2 regions of the Xanthomonas sp. WHRI 1810A genome follow, and region 1 is predicted to be linked to the other one. Evidence: riboswitches for the same ligand, from Rfam matches in the RefSeq annotation. Region 1 holds a riboswitch; the other holds the start of a gene.
The links. Region 1 has a riboswitch for cobalamin ahead of cobO (cob(I)yrinic acid a,c-diamide adenosyltransferase). Riboswitches for the same ligand answer to the same signal wherever they lie in the genome.
Positions count from the first base shown of each region.

Region 1 (7,388 bases):
TCCATCAGCGCCGCGACCAGCACCTCGGCGCAATCGCTGATGCCTTCGACCTTGAGCTTCATGAAGTTGTCCGCCCGCTCGCCCAGCGCTTCGGCGGTGCGAATGCGCTCTTGTTCGACCTGGGCCTGAATGCGTTGGCGCAGGTGCGGGTCGCTGATGCGAATGAAGCGCCACGGCTGCATCAGGCCCACGCTCGGCGCGTGGTGCCCCGCTTCCAGCAACCGCGCCAGCAATTCGGGTGCCACCGTGCCGCCGATGAAGTGACGCATGTCCCGGCGTTCGGCGATGGCGCGGTAGACCGCTGCGCGTTCGTCGGGGGTGAAGGCGTGGTCGGTCATGCTTGCCACCGAACCATGACCGTCCTTCGCAGGTTCAACTGCAGGCACGGACTCCTGTGGGAGCGGACCTGTCCGCGAAGAGGCCAGTCAATCCAATGCATTTGCAGCGTCTGAGCCTCAGTCTTCGCGGACAGGTCCGCTCCCACGGTAGTTGTCTTGCAGCTTGAATCGCTCATGGCAAAAACAGCGCCGCCACCGCCTGGGGGTTGGAGGGGAAATAGAAGTGCACGTAGGACGCGGTCATCCGGCCGACGCGGTACACCGCTTCGGCGCCGCGCCCGCCATTGGGGCTCACGCCTCGGGCAATGGGCTGCAGCTCGGTGCTGGTCAGGGAATGATGATAGGTATGGCCACGCAACGTGCCTTCGGGCAGGTCGACGTTTTGCAGGGCCAGGGCCGCCAGACGCTTTTGCATCACCGCCTCGCCGCCGAGCAAGCCGACCAGTTCAGCGCGCTGGCCGTCGACGTCGGTCAGGGCGTCGAGCAGGTACAACATCCCGCCGCATTCGGCCAACAGCGGCTTGCCGTCGGCATGGTGCTGGCGAATCGCTTCAATCATGGGGGTGTTTTCCCCCAGCGCCACGTGGTGCAGCTCGGGGTAGCCACCCGGCAGATACAGGCTGTCGGCATCCGGCAAGCGTTGATCGCGAATGGGCGAGAAAAACAACAACTCGGCGCCCATGGCCCGCAGCAGGTCGAGGCTGGCGCCGTACATGAACGCAAAGGCCTCGTCGTGGGCGATGGCGATGCGCACGCCTTCGAGCAAGCGTTCTGCGGCCACGAACTCAGGGGCTTCGAAGGTAACGGCGGGCGGCAACGCGACTTCGCAGGTGCTGGCCAGGGCATTAGCCGCCGAGTCGAGGCGCACATCGAGATCGTTCAATTCGCTGGCTTGCACCAGACCCAGATGGCGGCTCGGCAGTTCGATACCGGTTTCCCGGGACAACGCGCCGTACCAGCGCAGGCCTTCGGTAAGGCTGCCCTCCAATAGTTGCGCGTGACGTACGGTGCCGACCCGGTTGGCCAGCACGCCGGCAAACGGCAGATCCGGCTGATAGCGCGCCAGGCCCAACGCCAGCGCGCCGAAGGTCTGGGCCATGGCCGTGCCGTCGATAACGCCCAGCACCGGCACGCCGAAACGTCGGGCAAGGTCCGCGCTGGACGGCGTGCCGTCGAACAGCCCCATCACGCCCTCGATCAGAATCAGGTCAGCGTCCGCGGCGGCTTCCCACAACAGGCGTCGGCTTTCGTCCTCGCCCACCATCCACATGTCCAGCTGGTAAACCGGGTTGCCGCTGGCGCGTTCGAGGATCATCGGGTCAAGAAAATCCGGACCGCATTTGAACACACGGACCTTACGCCCCTGATTGCGGTGCAAACGGGCGAGCGCGGCGGTCACCGTGGTCTTGCCCTGCCCGGAGGCAGGCGCGGCAATCAGTACCGCCGGGCAGTGCCTGGCCTGACTCATGAACACTCACTCACAGTTCAATACCCTTCTGCGCGCGAATGCCGGACTGGAACGCGTGCTTGACCACGCTGATGTCCGACACCGTGTCCGACAGGTCGATCAGTTCCTGCTTGGCGCCACGGCCGGTGACCACCACGTGCTGCATCGGCGGACGCGCCTGCAGGTCGGCAAGCACTTGCTCCAGATCCAGGTAGCCGTGCTTGAGGGCGATGTTGAGTTCGTCGAGGATCACCAGGCCGATACCGGGGTCACGCAGCATGTCCTGGGTCACGCCCCACGCGGATTCGGCGGCGGCGATGTCGCGCTGGCGATCCTGGGTTTCCCAGGTAAAGCCCTCGCCCATGACGTGATAACGCACTTGCTCGGGGAAGCGGCGGAAAAACAGCTCCTCGCCGGTGCTGTTGCGGCCCTTGATGAACTGCACCACGCCGCACTGCATGCCGTGGCCCATGGCGCGGGCGAGCATGCCGAACGCCGAACTGCTTTTGCCTTTGCCGTTGCCGGTCAGCACCAGCAGCAGCCCGCATTCATTGGGGGCGCTGGCAATGCGCTCATCCATCACGGCCTTTTTGCGCAGCATCCGCGCCAGGTGGCGTTCGTCACGTTCGGGGGTTTCGCTCATCTCAGCTCTCCGCTTGAGGGCAGGTAAAACGCAGACGGAGCGCACGAGCAGGCACTGGCAACACGGCGCCCTTCAAGGCGGACCGCGGCGCAGAGCATCGCCCTCCGTGATGCTGTGGAATTGGATCAGGCCGGTCTCCGGACTCATGAGCGATACGTCGGGCCATGCGCCTTCCCATGCTCAGTGAGCACAGTGGCATCGTGCGTGGCTTTTTCTCATTTACCGTTGCGGAGGCAGCGCCGGGATCGAATTCAACGTTCTCACCGGCTTCCCTGTTTCACCCTGTCGAGACTGGTCCGAAGGGCACCTGAAACAAGGGGCGAAGGGTAGAGGGTTGAGGTATGAGCGTCAATCGACGCTGCGCCTGATCCGCGCATCCAGCCCGCACTTGGCCTATCGGTTGAAACTAAGCGGCGTAAGGTGTCTCTACCTAGGTACATAAAAATACCAACTGCCTACGAAATGGAGATCGACGATGTTCAAGCTCAGACCTCAAGTTGCTTTGGTTCTGCTGGTCGCCGGGGGCCTTGCCGCCTGCGGCGAATCCTCGAAACTGCAGGTCAGTGACGGCATGGGGACCTCCCCCAAGCTACCTGAACCCAACAAGACCCTGATCCCGACCGTGAACATCGCCCCTGCCGTGGGCTGGGCCGCCGGCGCCAAACCCACTGCCGCGCCGGGCACCCAGGTCGCCGCCTTCGCTGAAGGCCTGGACCACCCGCGCTGGCTGTACGTGCTGCCCAACGGTGACGTGCTGGTGGCCGAAACCAATTCCCCGCCCAAGCCCGATGATGGCAAAGGCATTCGCGGCTGGGTCATGGAAAAAGTCATGGGCCGTGCCGGTGCCGGCGTTCCCAGCCCGAACCGCATCACCCTGCTGCGCGACAAGGACCACGACGGTGTCGCTGAAACCCGCACGGTGTTTCTGCAAAACCTCAACTCGCCGTTCGGCATGGCGCTGGTGGGCAACAAGTTTTATGTGGCCGACACCGACCGCCTGATCAGCTTCAACTACGAGTCCGGCCAGACGTCCATCAGCGGCCAGCCCACCAAGGTTGTCGATCTGCCGGGTGGCACGCTCAACCATCACTGGACCAAGAACGTCATCGCCAGCAAGGACGGGACCAAGCTCTACGTCACCGTCGGTTCCAACAGTAACGTCGGCGAGAACGGCCTGGACAAGGAAGAAGGCCGCGCGGCGATTTGGGAAGTGGACCCGGCCACCGGCTCGCACCGGATTTTTGCCTCGGGCCTGCGCAATCCCAACGGGATGGCGTGGGAACCGAACACCGGCGCGTTGTGGACGGCCGTCAACGAGCGTGACGAGATTGGCAGCGATCTGGTCCCCGATTACGTGACGTCCGTGAAGGACGGTGCTTTCTATGGCTGGCCGTTCAGCTATTACGGCCAGCACGTGGACGTGCGCGTGACGCCACAAAATCCAGACCTGGTGGCCAAGGCCATCGCCCCGGATTTCGCCGTGGGTCCGCACACCGCCTCCCTGGGCCTGACGTTTGCTGACGGGAAAACCCTGCCGGCGCCGTTCACCGAAGGGCTGTTCATCGGTCAGCACGGCTCGTGGAACCGCAAACCGTACAGTGGCTACAAAGTGTTGTTCGTACCGTTCAAGAATGGCAAGCCGAGCGGCACACCGGTTGATCTGCTGACAGGCTTCCTGAGTTCGGACGAAAAAGCCCAGGGCCGCCCGGTCGGCGTGATCAACGACAACAACGGTGGTCTGCTGGTGGCGGATGATGTGGGGAACAAGATCTGGCGGGTGACGGCGGCGAAGACTGCGCAGGCAGCGGTCAAGCCGTAACTCGTTGAAGGGATCGTTCCCACGCTCTGCGTGGGAATGCATCTGCGGACGCTCCGCGTCCCATGACGCGGAGCGTCATCAACGGCGTTCCCACGCAGAGCATGGGAACGATCAATATGATCGCGAGCAAGCTCCCTCCCACTGCCCGACTGCCGCCGAGGCTACTGCCGCGCCAGGCTCGAAGGCTGGATCACACGCTTGGCGTTGAGCCAGGCTTTCTGCCAATAGGGTTTGTCCAGGCTGTCGAGCTTGACCGTGCCGCCGGTGGCCGGCGCATGCACGAACCGCCCTTCCCCCACGTAAATCCCCGCGTGACTGACATTGGAGCCACCGCCGGTGGCGAAGAACACCAGATCGCCGGTCTGCAACTGGCTGCGATTGATGTTCGGGCCACGCAACGTAATCATTTCGCGGGTCGAACGCGGCAAACTGATGCCCGTCGCGTTGCGGTAGACGTACGCAATCAAGCCACTGCAATCAAAACCGGAATCAGGGGTATTGCCGCCCCAGCGATAGGGCGTGCCCACCAGCCCGATAGCGCGGACCAGCACGTCATCAGCCATCGGCGAAGGAAAATCGGAGGGAACGGAAACCACAACAGGCCGGGGAGCAACCCGTTTAGGCGCAGGCGGCGGATTGCTGGCGCATGCAGCCAGCAACGCAGCCAAAGAAATGACAATCAGGCGTACCGTAAACGACATAAACACAACAACCTGTGACGGGATGCGGCCTAAGTCCCTGCCAACGCCGGGACCCGGAAATGCGCATGAGCCCGGGTTTCCCCGCCATGCGCCCGGTATTAACGGTGTTGGCGCTTGAGTGTAGTCGAGGTCATCGCGGTCGTGGTGGTAGGCCCCTGAGCAGGTGCCATGGCCAGCGCGCGCTTGGCTTCGATGAACGTTCTGGACCAGTACGCATCGTCCAGGCTGTCTACCCGGACACCGCCACTGCGCCGGCTGCTGGAGTGGATGAACTGGTCATCACCCAGGTAAATGCCGGCGTGACTGACCCGACCCCGGCCGGCGGTGCTGAAGAACAGCAGATCGCCCGGCTTGAGATCGTTGCGTTTGATCAGTGGCGCATCGACGTTGATCATTTCGCGCGTGGAACGCGGCAGGCTCATGCCAGCCTCTTCGCGAAAGAGGTAACCGATAAAGCCGCTGCAATCAAAGCCTGAAGAAGTCGAGGTGCCACCGAAACGGTAGCGGGTGCCGATCAAGGATTTGCCGCGTTCGAGGATGCTGTCGGCCAAGGCCGGCAAACGGTACGGTTTGCTGTCGGCAAACTGGGCGAGTTCATCTTCGGTTGCGATTTCGTCTTGCAGCACGGAGGCGTAATCGGCGCGTTGAACGGCGGATTGCGCAGTGATCGAATTCTGGAGGTTCTGGTGTTGAACCTGTTGTTGCGACGCTGGCATCTGAGCCGCGCAGCCGAACAAGAGGGTAACGAGTGCGAGAGGCACGAGGGGTGCTAAGCGATTGAGCATGAACACGACCGTGGGAAATAAGGTAAAGAAGCCGAGACTATGCCTTCTATCAAACCCATTTGCAAATTCAATCGAATCAAATGTGACTTACGATGTCGCTCATCACATCTAAGGCCCGGCACTTCAGGAACACGTCCATTTGTGCGGAATGATCGGTTTGCGAGGGGTTTATCTCGGCAGTAAAGCCCCCGGATACCCTCGTGCGCAGCATCGGCTCGTGAATATACGGAAAGCTGGCAGTGGTGCCAATGCTTATAACCGCATCGAAGCCCTTCGCCATCTCTTCGTTGAGCATTTTCAGTGCCATTTCTGGCAAGATTTCCTCGAAAAGCACCACCGGTGGTCGCAAAATCCCATGGCATATTGCGCACAGAGGGGGCAGAGGCCCCTGTAAATGCTGGCTCAAGTGCGGATCCTTGACGCCACAAGTCTGACAGTACAGCGGCGACAGCTGTCCGTGAATCTCAATCAAACGATCCGACGAACTGCCTGCCGCCCTGTGGTAACCATCGACGTTTTGCGTCAGTACCCAGCAATCGGGCTTACGCTGCTGCAGTTGTGCGATGGCATAGTGCGCCTCATTGGGCCGTCCGCCGAGGCAAGCGCTGCCTAATTGGGCAATGTACTTCCAGCACAGGGCCGGGTCGCGGCGCAGCATGGGCCCGGACAGCGCCATTTCGATGGGCAGTCCGTCGCCGGTGTGACCGTTGTAGAGCCCGCCCACACCGCGATAGGTGGGCAGCCCCGAATCTGCCGACAGCCCGGCACCGGTGATGATCAGAATCCGGTCGGCATGACGCAGCGCTGCCGCCGTCTGCAGCACCAACGCAGGATCGACGCCGGCAATCACCAGCCGAGGGTCTCTTTCAGGAAAGGAATGGTCAGCTTGCGCTGGGCCTGCAAGGAGGCCTGGTCGAGCTGCTCGAGCAAATCGAACAACGCGCTCATGCTGCGGGTGCCACGGGTCAGGATGAAGTGGCCGACCTCATCGGTAAGGTGCAGGCCACGGCGCGAGGCGCGCAACTGCAGGGCCCGCAGTTTTTCTTCGTCCGACAGCAGCCGCATCTGGAACACCAGCGCCATGGTCAGGCGGGATTTCAGGTCCGCCAGTTTCACCGGCAGTTCACGGGGCGAACAGGACGCGGCAATCAACAGGCGACGACCGCTGTCTCGCAGCCGGTTGAACAAGTGGAACAAGGCCTCTTCCCATTCCGGCTTGCCGACGATGACCTGGAGGTCGTCCAGGCAGACCAGCTCGTATTGCTCAAGGTGATCGAACAGCTCGACGCCTTCATCAAGCACTTCAGCCAGCGGGAGATAGACAGCGGGCTCGCCCAGTTGCTCAAAACGCAGGCAGGCGGCTTGCAGCAGGTGGGTGCGCCCTACGCCGTTCTTGCCCCAGAGGTAGATCAGGCTTTCGGTCCACCCGGCGTCGGCTTCGCACAGCCGCTCGACATAGCCGAGTGCTGCGGCATTGGCGCCTGGATAGTAATTGACGAAGGTGGCGTCATCACGCAGACGCACACTCAGGGGCAGCTGAATTGGTTTCATGCTGGCTGAACGGCTCATGATGAGCCGCCAAGGGGCCTCTGTGAAAAGTGCGCAAAGTTTATACCCGTGGGCCGGACCGCACAATGCGGCACACTGCCTGCAAA
Region 1 is NZ_JBEGED010000004.1:202,903-210,290, forward strand. It holds gene bluB (5,6-dimethylbenzimidazole synthase) at 1-338, opposite strand, end outside; gene ABQX22_RS08735 (cobyrinate a,c-diamide synthase) at 511-1,806, opposite strand; gene cobO (cob(I)yrinic acid a,c-diamide adenosyltransferase) at 1,817-2,428, opposite strand; cobalamin riboswitch at 2,540-2,754, opposite strand; gene ABQX22_RS08745 (PQQ-dependent sugar dehydrogenase) at 2,904-4,247, shown strand; gene ABQX22_RS08750 (C40 family peptidase) at 4,409-4,948, opposite strand; gene ABQX22_RS08755 (C40 family peptidase) at 5,047-5,664, opposite strand; gene ABQX22_RS08760 (NAD-dependent protein deacylase) at 5,810-6,583, opposite strand; gene hda (DnaA regulatory inactivator Hda) at 6,580-7,284, opposite strand.

Region 2 (7,388 bases), on a different contig from region 1:
CACCACCAGCGCCGCCGACAGAATCCCCGGCACCGACAGTGGCAGCAGCACCCGCAGGAACCCCTGATAAGGCCTCGCGCCCAGGTCGGCGGCGGCTTCGAACAGGTTCTTCGGCAGCCCTTGCAGGCAGATGTACAACGGCAGCACCGCGAACGCGGCGTAGGCGTGGGCCAGCGTCACCACCACTGTGGCCGGGGTATTGAGCAAACCGGTCAACGGCGCATCGGTGATGCCCAGCAGCATCAACGCCGAGTTGAGCACGCCGTTGTAGGCCAGGACGATTTTCCAGGCAAAGACCCGCAGCAAGTAGCTGGTCCAGAACGGCAGCGTCACCAGAAACAACAGCAGATGACGCCAGCGACCGGCCCTGAACGCCAGGTAGTAGGCCACGGGAAACGCCAGCGCCACCGTCGCCAGGGTGACAATCGCCGACAGGATGATCGAGCGCAGCAACACCAGGCGCGTCAACGGGTCGGTGAGCGCCGAGGACAGGTTATCCAGAGTAAACGCCGAACCGATGATCTGCCCGTCGTTGACCCGCACGCTCATGTACAGCAGCAGGCCCAGGGCAAACAGAATCAGGGTGCAGGTGATCAGCCCGCCCGGCAGGTTCAGCAGCGCGTCGAACAGCCGGGCCCGGGAGCGCCGCGGCGTGACCACAACAGGCGCGGAGACTGCCACGCTCGAGGTCTGGGGGCGGCTCATCGGTGACCTCCCCGCGCCCGGCGTTCGAACAGGTCTTGCAGGCGCATGACATTGGCCGCGACCCGGGCGACGTTGCGGTGCAGGGGCGCAGCCGGCATGGCTTTGAAGGGCGTGACCGGGTAAATGCTCTCCTCTGGCGGCAGACCCTGCACCAGATCGGCGACCAGTGCGCCCATGCGGGTGGCCATGGCCACGCCCCGCCCGTAATAGCCCAGGGCGACCGTCAGACCGGGTGCCGGCTGGCTGAGCAACGGAATGCTTGCCGCCGGTACCGCGACCCGTCCGCACCAGCAGTGGGTGATCGGGGTGCCGGCCAGCATCGGGTAGATGTCGAGCATTTCCCGGTGCACGCGGGCCACATCGTGCTCATTCAAGGCATCGCGGAACGCCCCGCGAGTGCCCAGCACAAAGCGGCCGTCCTCGGTCTTGCGGAAATAGCGCAGCACCCGAAAAGTGTCGGACACCGGCAGCCCGTCGGGCAGCACCTGCGCCTGCAACTCGGCGGGCAGCGGCGCGGTGGCCGCCTGCAAACTCCACAAGGTGACGTAGGTGTGGGGCAGCGCGGGCAATAACGGGGAGGAATAGGCGTTGGTGGCGATGATGACCTGCTCGGCCTGAATCTCGCCGCCGGCGGTCAGCACGGTCCAGCCCGACGCTGAGCGACGCAGGCTGAGTGCTGCGCAGTGCTCGAAAATGGCCACGCCACGTTGCCGGGCGGCGGCGGCCAGTCCGTGCACGTACTCGAACGGCTGAAGCTGTCCGGCCCGGCGGTCCAGCAGCGCGCCCTGATAGATAGCGGTACCCAGCCGCTCGGCGACTTGCGGGCGATCGAGCATCTCAACGCCGGCGCCACGCGCCTGCCATTGCGCGGCACGGGCCTGCAGCAGGCTGAGGGCGTGCTCGTTGTGGGCGGCCTGAAGCCAGCCGTTCTGCTGTGCGCCACAGGCGATGCCGAGCCGGTCGATCAGGCGGAACACGTAATCGGACGCGTCCCCCACCAGTTCCACCATCGCCGCCCCCCGCGCCGGGCCGAACCGCGCGATCAGTTCGTCCGGGTTGAGCTTGAGGCCGGGAATCACCTGCCCGCCATTGCGCCCGGAAGCGCCTGCACCGATGGCCATTGCGTCGATGACCACCACCTCACCCTGGGCGCCGCCCTCCTCGCTCAACGCCAGCGCGGTAGACAGACCGGTGTAGCCCGCGCCGATTACTACGCAACGGGTACGTGTCGGCAAGCGCGCCGCCAGTGACGGACCGCAGGCATTTTCCTGCCAGAGGCAGTGAAAGACGTCGGTTATTTTCAAGATTCACCCGTATCGATTAACGATATGGTGCTAGGTATAGGCGATATGACGCAGCACGCAAGGCGATGTCCGTACACACGTCGTAATCGGTGTCATGGGGTCGTAATTCACCCGTGAGGTATCGATGTTCGATACGGCGTCAGACCATGTAGAAGTGAGCTAGCTCACGATGGCGGCCGCACATTCGACACATCGCCCGCGCCTGAAACAGCTATCGCGAGCAAGCTCACCGCTACACGGGAACTGGAATGCCGGCGAGACCTCGGTCGGACAAGCCCTGCGACAGCAGCCCCCTCCGCGAGGAGGCCGTCGATTGACGAAGCACCCTTACCATGCTTTCCTACACGCCTTGTTACGGGTGCCCCTCACAGGGTGAAACGGGAAACCGGTGCGTATCGGCCGCAAGGCTTGTGCAAGTCCGGCGCTGCCCCCGCAACGGTAAGCGAGAGAAGAGTCAATCCACTGTGTCTGTCATGGCTGTTGGCATGGGGCATGGGAAGGCGACTCTTGGAGGTGCACGCCGCGCGCGTTCTGCCCCTCGCAAGCCCGGAGACCGGCCCGCAACTGACACCTAACAAACCCGCGGTGGGCGGGCGCTGTTGAGTCTCTGCTGACGCCTGTCAGCGGGTTTCCCTGCGCTTTCCTGCTCGCTGATATTTTCAGAGGGACGCGCCATGTCGATCAGCACCACCACCCATGCAGCTTCCAGCACCCCCGCTACCGCTACCGCCACCCAAAGCCAACGCCTGACCGCTGCCGTCAGCGCAATGATCCTGGGTGCGTTCCTGGTCTACTTCGCCGGCTTCTCGCACATCGACGCGGTGCACAACGCGGCGCACGACACCCGTCACAGCTCTGCCTTTCCGTGCCATTGAGGCCTGACGCCATGTTCAAGCGTATCGCGCAAACGGCCGGGTTCACCGGGCTGATCGCGGCCCTGTTGCTAACCGTGCTGCAGAGTTTGTGGGTCGGGCCGCTGATTCATCTGGCGGAGACCTACGAAAAAGCCCCGGCTGCTCAAGCCGCTCAAGCCCACGAACATGCCGACGGCGCCATGCCCGGCCATGTGCATGATGCCGAAGCCTGGGAACCGGAAGACGGTTGGCAGCGGGTTACCTCCACCGCGGGCGGCAATCTGGTGGTGGCAGTCGGCTTCTCCTTGATGCTTGCGGCGCTGTACACCCTGCGCGCGCCGGCTCGTACGTCTCAGGGCGCACTCTGGGGTTTGGCAGGTTTTGCGGTGTTCGTCCTGGCGCCGACCCTCGGCCTGCCGCCCGAACTGCCCGGCACTGCGGCTGCGGACCTGACTCAGCGTCAGTTCTGGTGGATTGGCGCGGCGGCGTCGACGGCCGTTGGCCTGTCGCTGATCGTGTTCGGTCGGCATTGGGCGCTCAAGGCACTGGCCGTTGCGATTCTGGTGGTGCCCCATGTCATCGGCGCGCCGCAGCCCGTCGTTCATTCAAGCCTGGCCCCGGAAGCCCTGGCGGCGCAGTTCAAAACGGCCTCGCTGCTGACCAATTTCGTGTTCTGGGTGGCCATGGGCCTGATCAGCGCCTGGCTGTTCCGTCGTAACAACCCTGAGTTGCGCGCCACCGAACTGCCACAGGCCGCATGACCGCTACCCGCCTGCCGCCGACGCTGGTGGCGGGCATTGGATGCCGGCGGGGTTGTTCGGCCGGGTCGCTGCAGGCTTTGATTGAAAGCAGCCTCACGGACCACGGCCTTCGTATTGAAGCCATCACCGCCCTCGCCTCCATCAACCTGAAATCGTCGGAGCCGGGGCTGGTTGAGCTGGCCGAAGCGCTGGGGCTGCCGCTGGTGGTATTCAGCGCCGATGAACTGGCCAGGTTCGAGCCGCAGTTGAGCCATCGTTCGATGGCTGCGTTCGAGGCCACCGGTTGTTATGGCGTCGCAGAAAGCGCGGCGCTGGCGTTAGCTTCGCAGCTGCTCAACGCCCCGCATCGTTTATTGATCACCCGCTGCAAAACCCGCGACGCTACGTTCGCCCTTGCCGGACTCCTGTAGGAGCGCGCTTGCCCGCGATTGCGTAGTGTCAGGCGATACATCGGTTGCAGAACGTTCCCATTCGCGGGCAAGCGCGCTCCTACAGTTCAAGGAATTCACCATGACCGTTTTTTTCATCGGCGCAGGCCCCGGCGACCCGGAACTGATCACGGTCAAGGGCCAACGCCTGATCCGCAGTTGCCCGGTCATCATCTACGCAGGCTCCTTGGTCCCGGAAGCCGTGCTGGAAGGCCATCAGGCGGTTCAGGTCACCAACAGCGCCGAATTGCACCTCGAGCAGATCATCGCGCTGATGAAATCCGCTCATGAACAGGGCCAGGATGTGGCGCGCGTCCACTCCGGCGATCCTAGCCTGTACGGCGCGATTGGCGAGCAGATTCGTTGCCTGCGGGCATTGCAGATCCCGTTCGAGATCATCCCCGGGGTGACGGCCACTGCGGCGTGCGCGGCGATACTCGGCACCGAACTGACCCTGCCGGACATTTCCCAGACCGTGATCCTGACCCGCTACGCCGACAGCACCCCGATGCCCGACGGCGAAGCGCTGGGCGAGCTGGCACAGCACAAGGCGACCATGGCGATTCACCTGGGAGTCAAGCACGTCGGCCGGATCGTGGCCGAGTTGACGCCGCACTACGGCGCAGACTGCCCGATTGCCGTGGTGCACCGCGCCAGCTGGCCGGATCAGGGCTGGGTGGTCGGAACCTTGGCTGACATCGAGGCGAAGGTGCAGGAAAAAGGCTTTCGGCGCACGGCATTGATCCTGGTGGGGCGTGTGCTGGGCAATGAGGTGTTCAGTGAGTCGGCGCTGTACCGCGCGGGGCATGCGCATCTGTTCAGACCGTAGCTGCTGAGCGACTGTAGGAGCGCGCTTGCCCGCGATGGCGGTGTGTCATCAAACATCAGGTGGTCTGGCAGGACGCAATCGCGGGCAAGCGCCCTCCTACAAAAGCCTTCGCCCACAAAAAAGCCCCGAACCAGTCGGGGCTTTTTCGTTGAGGCGCTCCACCACTCAGTAGTAAGCGTTCTCTTTTTGCGTGTGGTCGGTCACGTCGCGCACGGCGCTCAGCTCGGGAATGCGTTCGAGCAAGGTGCGCTCGATGCCTTCCTTGAGCGTGACGTCGGCCTGACCACAACCCTGGCAACCCCCACCGAACTGCAGCACCGCGATGTTGGCGTCGTCTTCTTCGACGACGTCAATCAGGCTGACCTGGCCGCCGTGGCTGGCCAGTCCCGGATTGATCTCGGTTTGCAGGTAGTAGTTGATGCGCTCGTTGATCGGGCTGTCGGCGTTGACCATCGGGACTTTGGCGTTGGGCGCCTTGATGGTCAGCTGGCCGCCCATGCGGTCGGTGGCGTAGTCGACAACCGCGTCGTCCAGAAACGCTTCACTGAACGAGTCGATCCAGGCCGTGAAGTTTTTCAGGCCGATGGCCTTGTCTTCGGGTTTCTCTTCGCCTGGCTTGCAGTAAGCAATGCAGGTTTCAGCGTATTGGGTGCCAGGCTGGGTAATAAACACGCGGATGCCGATGCCCGGCGTGTTCTGCTTTTCCAGCAGGTCGGCCAAATAATCGTGGGCGGCATCAGTAATAGTAATAGCGGTCATGAAAATTCCTCGCAGACGTGGCGGCAGTTTACGCCAATCGGAAGCAACTGACAAAGTCCTAGTATTCTACTCAGGTAAAGAACACCCACGCCTACTCAGGAAAGCGCCGTTTCCTTCGCCAGCCGTCGGTTATCCAGCCAGCCCTTCATCCGGCGATACAGCCCCTTCTCGATCACTTCGTAACTGGCCAGGGCCCCCAGCGCAATGATCGGCACGCACACCGCAAACACGGCGTACGGGTTCAGGCCGTACCGCTCGGTCAGCAACCAGCCGCCGTACAGCACCAGCACGTGCAACAGATACACCGAATACGAACAATCGCCCATGGTTTTCAGGAAGCGATTGCCACGGAAATACGGTTCAAGGGAAATACACGCCACCACAATCACCGCGCTCGGCACACCCCAGTTAAGGAAGCGATTGCTGGGCTGCAGCGCATTGATGGTGAACAGCGCCGCGCCGATGGCCACCAGCGGCAGCCACAACCGCTGGCTGATCCAGCCCCTTCGGTAAACCATGCCGATGCCGATGCCCAGCAGAAACTCATACACGATGTCGTTGGCGTAGAAGCGGCTGATCAAGCCCGAGCGCCCCAGCACATCGCTGACGGCGAACAACGCTGCCGCGATGATCAGCGGGCGATGGCGTTGCTGGAACAGGAACACCAGGGAAAACAGCACGTAGAACAGCATCTCGTAGTTCAGTGTCCAGCCGACGTTCAGGGTCGGGTACAAGCCATAGCCACCCGGATTCTCCGAAGGAATGAACAGCAGCGAGAGCATGAAGCTTTGCCAGTCGACCACTTGATGCGGCAACAGCGGGCTGGCGACGACCACCAGCAGACCCATGACCAGCGTATACAGCCAATAGGCGGGGACGATCCGGATGATGCGGTTAAGCATGAAGCGCCCGGCCGGCATGTCTTTGTCGAGGGTCGAGAGGTAGATGACCAGGCCGCTGATGACGAAGAAGATGTCGACGCCGACCGCGCCCTTGGAGGAGAAGAACTCACCCAGCGGACCGCTCGGGTGGAAGTCGAAGAAAATCTGCATGAAGTGATGACACACTACGGCCCACGCGGCGAGTGCCCGCAGGGCTTGAACCGAAATCAACATCGCTAACCTCTTGTTACCTACACTGGAAACTACAACACAGCCCTTCGGCATGGCCTGTTCAACGCCAACGATTCAGGACGACTCGCAGGTTCGGACTGCCTGATGGCGCAAAAGGTTCGCCGCCTCCGACCGCACGAATAATGGCGGCAGGCCATGTTCTGTAAGGGTTTAAGACGCAAACCCAACACTTGTAGGAGCGCGCTTGCCCGCGAAGGCGTCGTCAGACCGTTATAAAAAATTGACTGAACAAACGCTCATACCGGATCGACCGGTGTTCTTTGCTGGAGTGAGGCTTGCCCGCGAAGGTGTTCTGTTTTGGAGCATTTGTGATGGCACCCAGCGCTTCGCGGGCAAGCCTCGCTCCAACATGGACAGACATCCCCTCAACATGAACCAGATTCATGTAAAACCGCGAACGGTTTAAAACGGCGCAGGTTTGCTATCATTTCGCGCTTCGTATTACCGCTTGTTTCCAGCTCTTCATTTTCAGCTTTTCTTCATCCGGGTAGACCTATGTCAGATCGCAGCGCGCGTCTTCAAGCATTCCAGCAGGCACTTAAAGAGCGGATCCTGATCCTCGACGGCGGCATGGGCACGATGATCCAGAGTTATCGCCTGGAAGAAGAAGACTAC
Region 2 is NZ_JBEGED010000018.1:18,877-26,264, forward strand. It holds gene ABQX22_RS22245 (ABC transporter permease) at 1-705, opposite strand, end outside; gene ABQX22_RS22250 (NAD(P)/FAD-dependent oxidoreductase) at 702-2,009, opposite strand; cobalamin riboswitch at 2,349-2,585, shown strand; gene ABQX22_RS22255 (CbtB domain-containing protein) at 2,684-2,884, shown strand; gene ABQX22_RS22260 (CbtA family protein) at 2,896-3,624, shown strand; gene ABQX22_RS22265 (cobalamin biosynthesis protein) at 3,621-4,034, shown strand; gene cobM (precorrin-4 C(11)-methyltransferase) at 4,135-4,881, shown strand; gene nfuA (Fe-S biogenesis protein NfuA) at 5,047-5,640, opposite strand; gene ABQX22_RS22280 (acyltransferase family protein) at 5,736-6,755, opposite strand; gene metH (methionine synthase) at 7,269-7,388, shown strand, end outside.
Region 2: it holds a riboswitch for cobalamin, as region 1 does, so the genes downstream of both, ABQX22_RS22255 (CbtB domain-containing protein) here and cobO (cob(I)yrinic acid a,c-diamide adenosyltransferase) in region 1, are expected to answer to the same signal.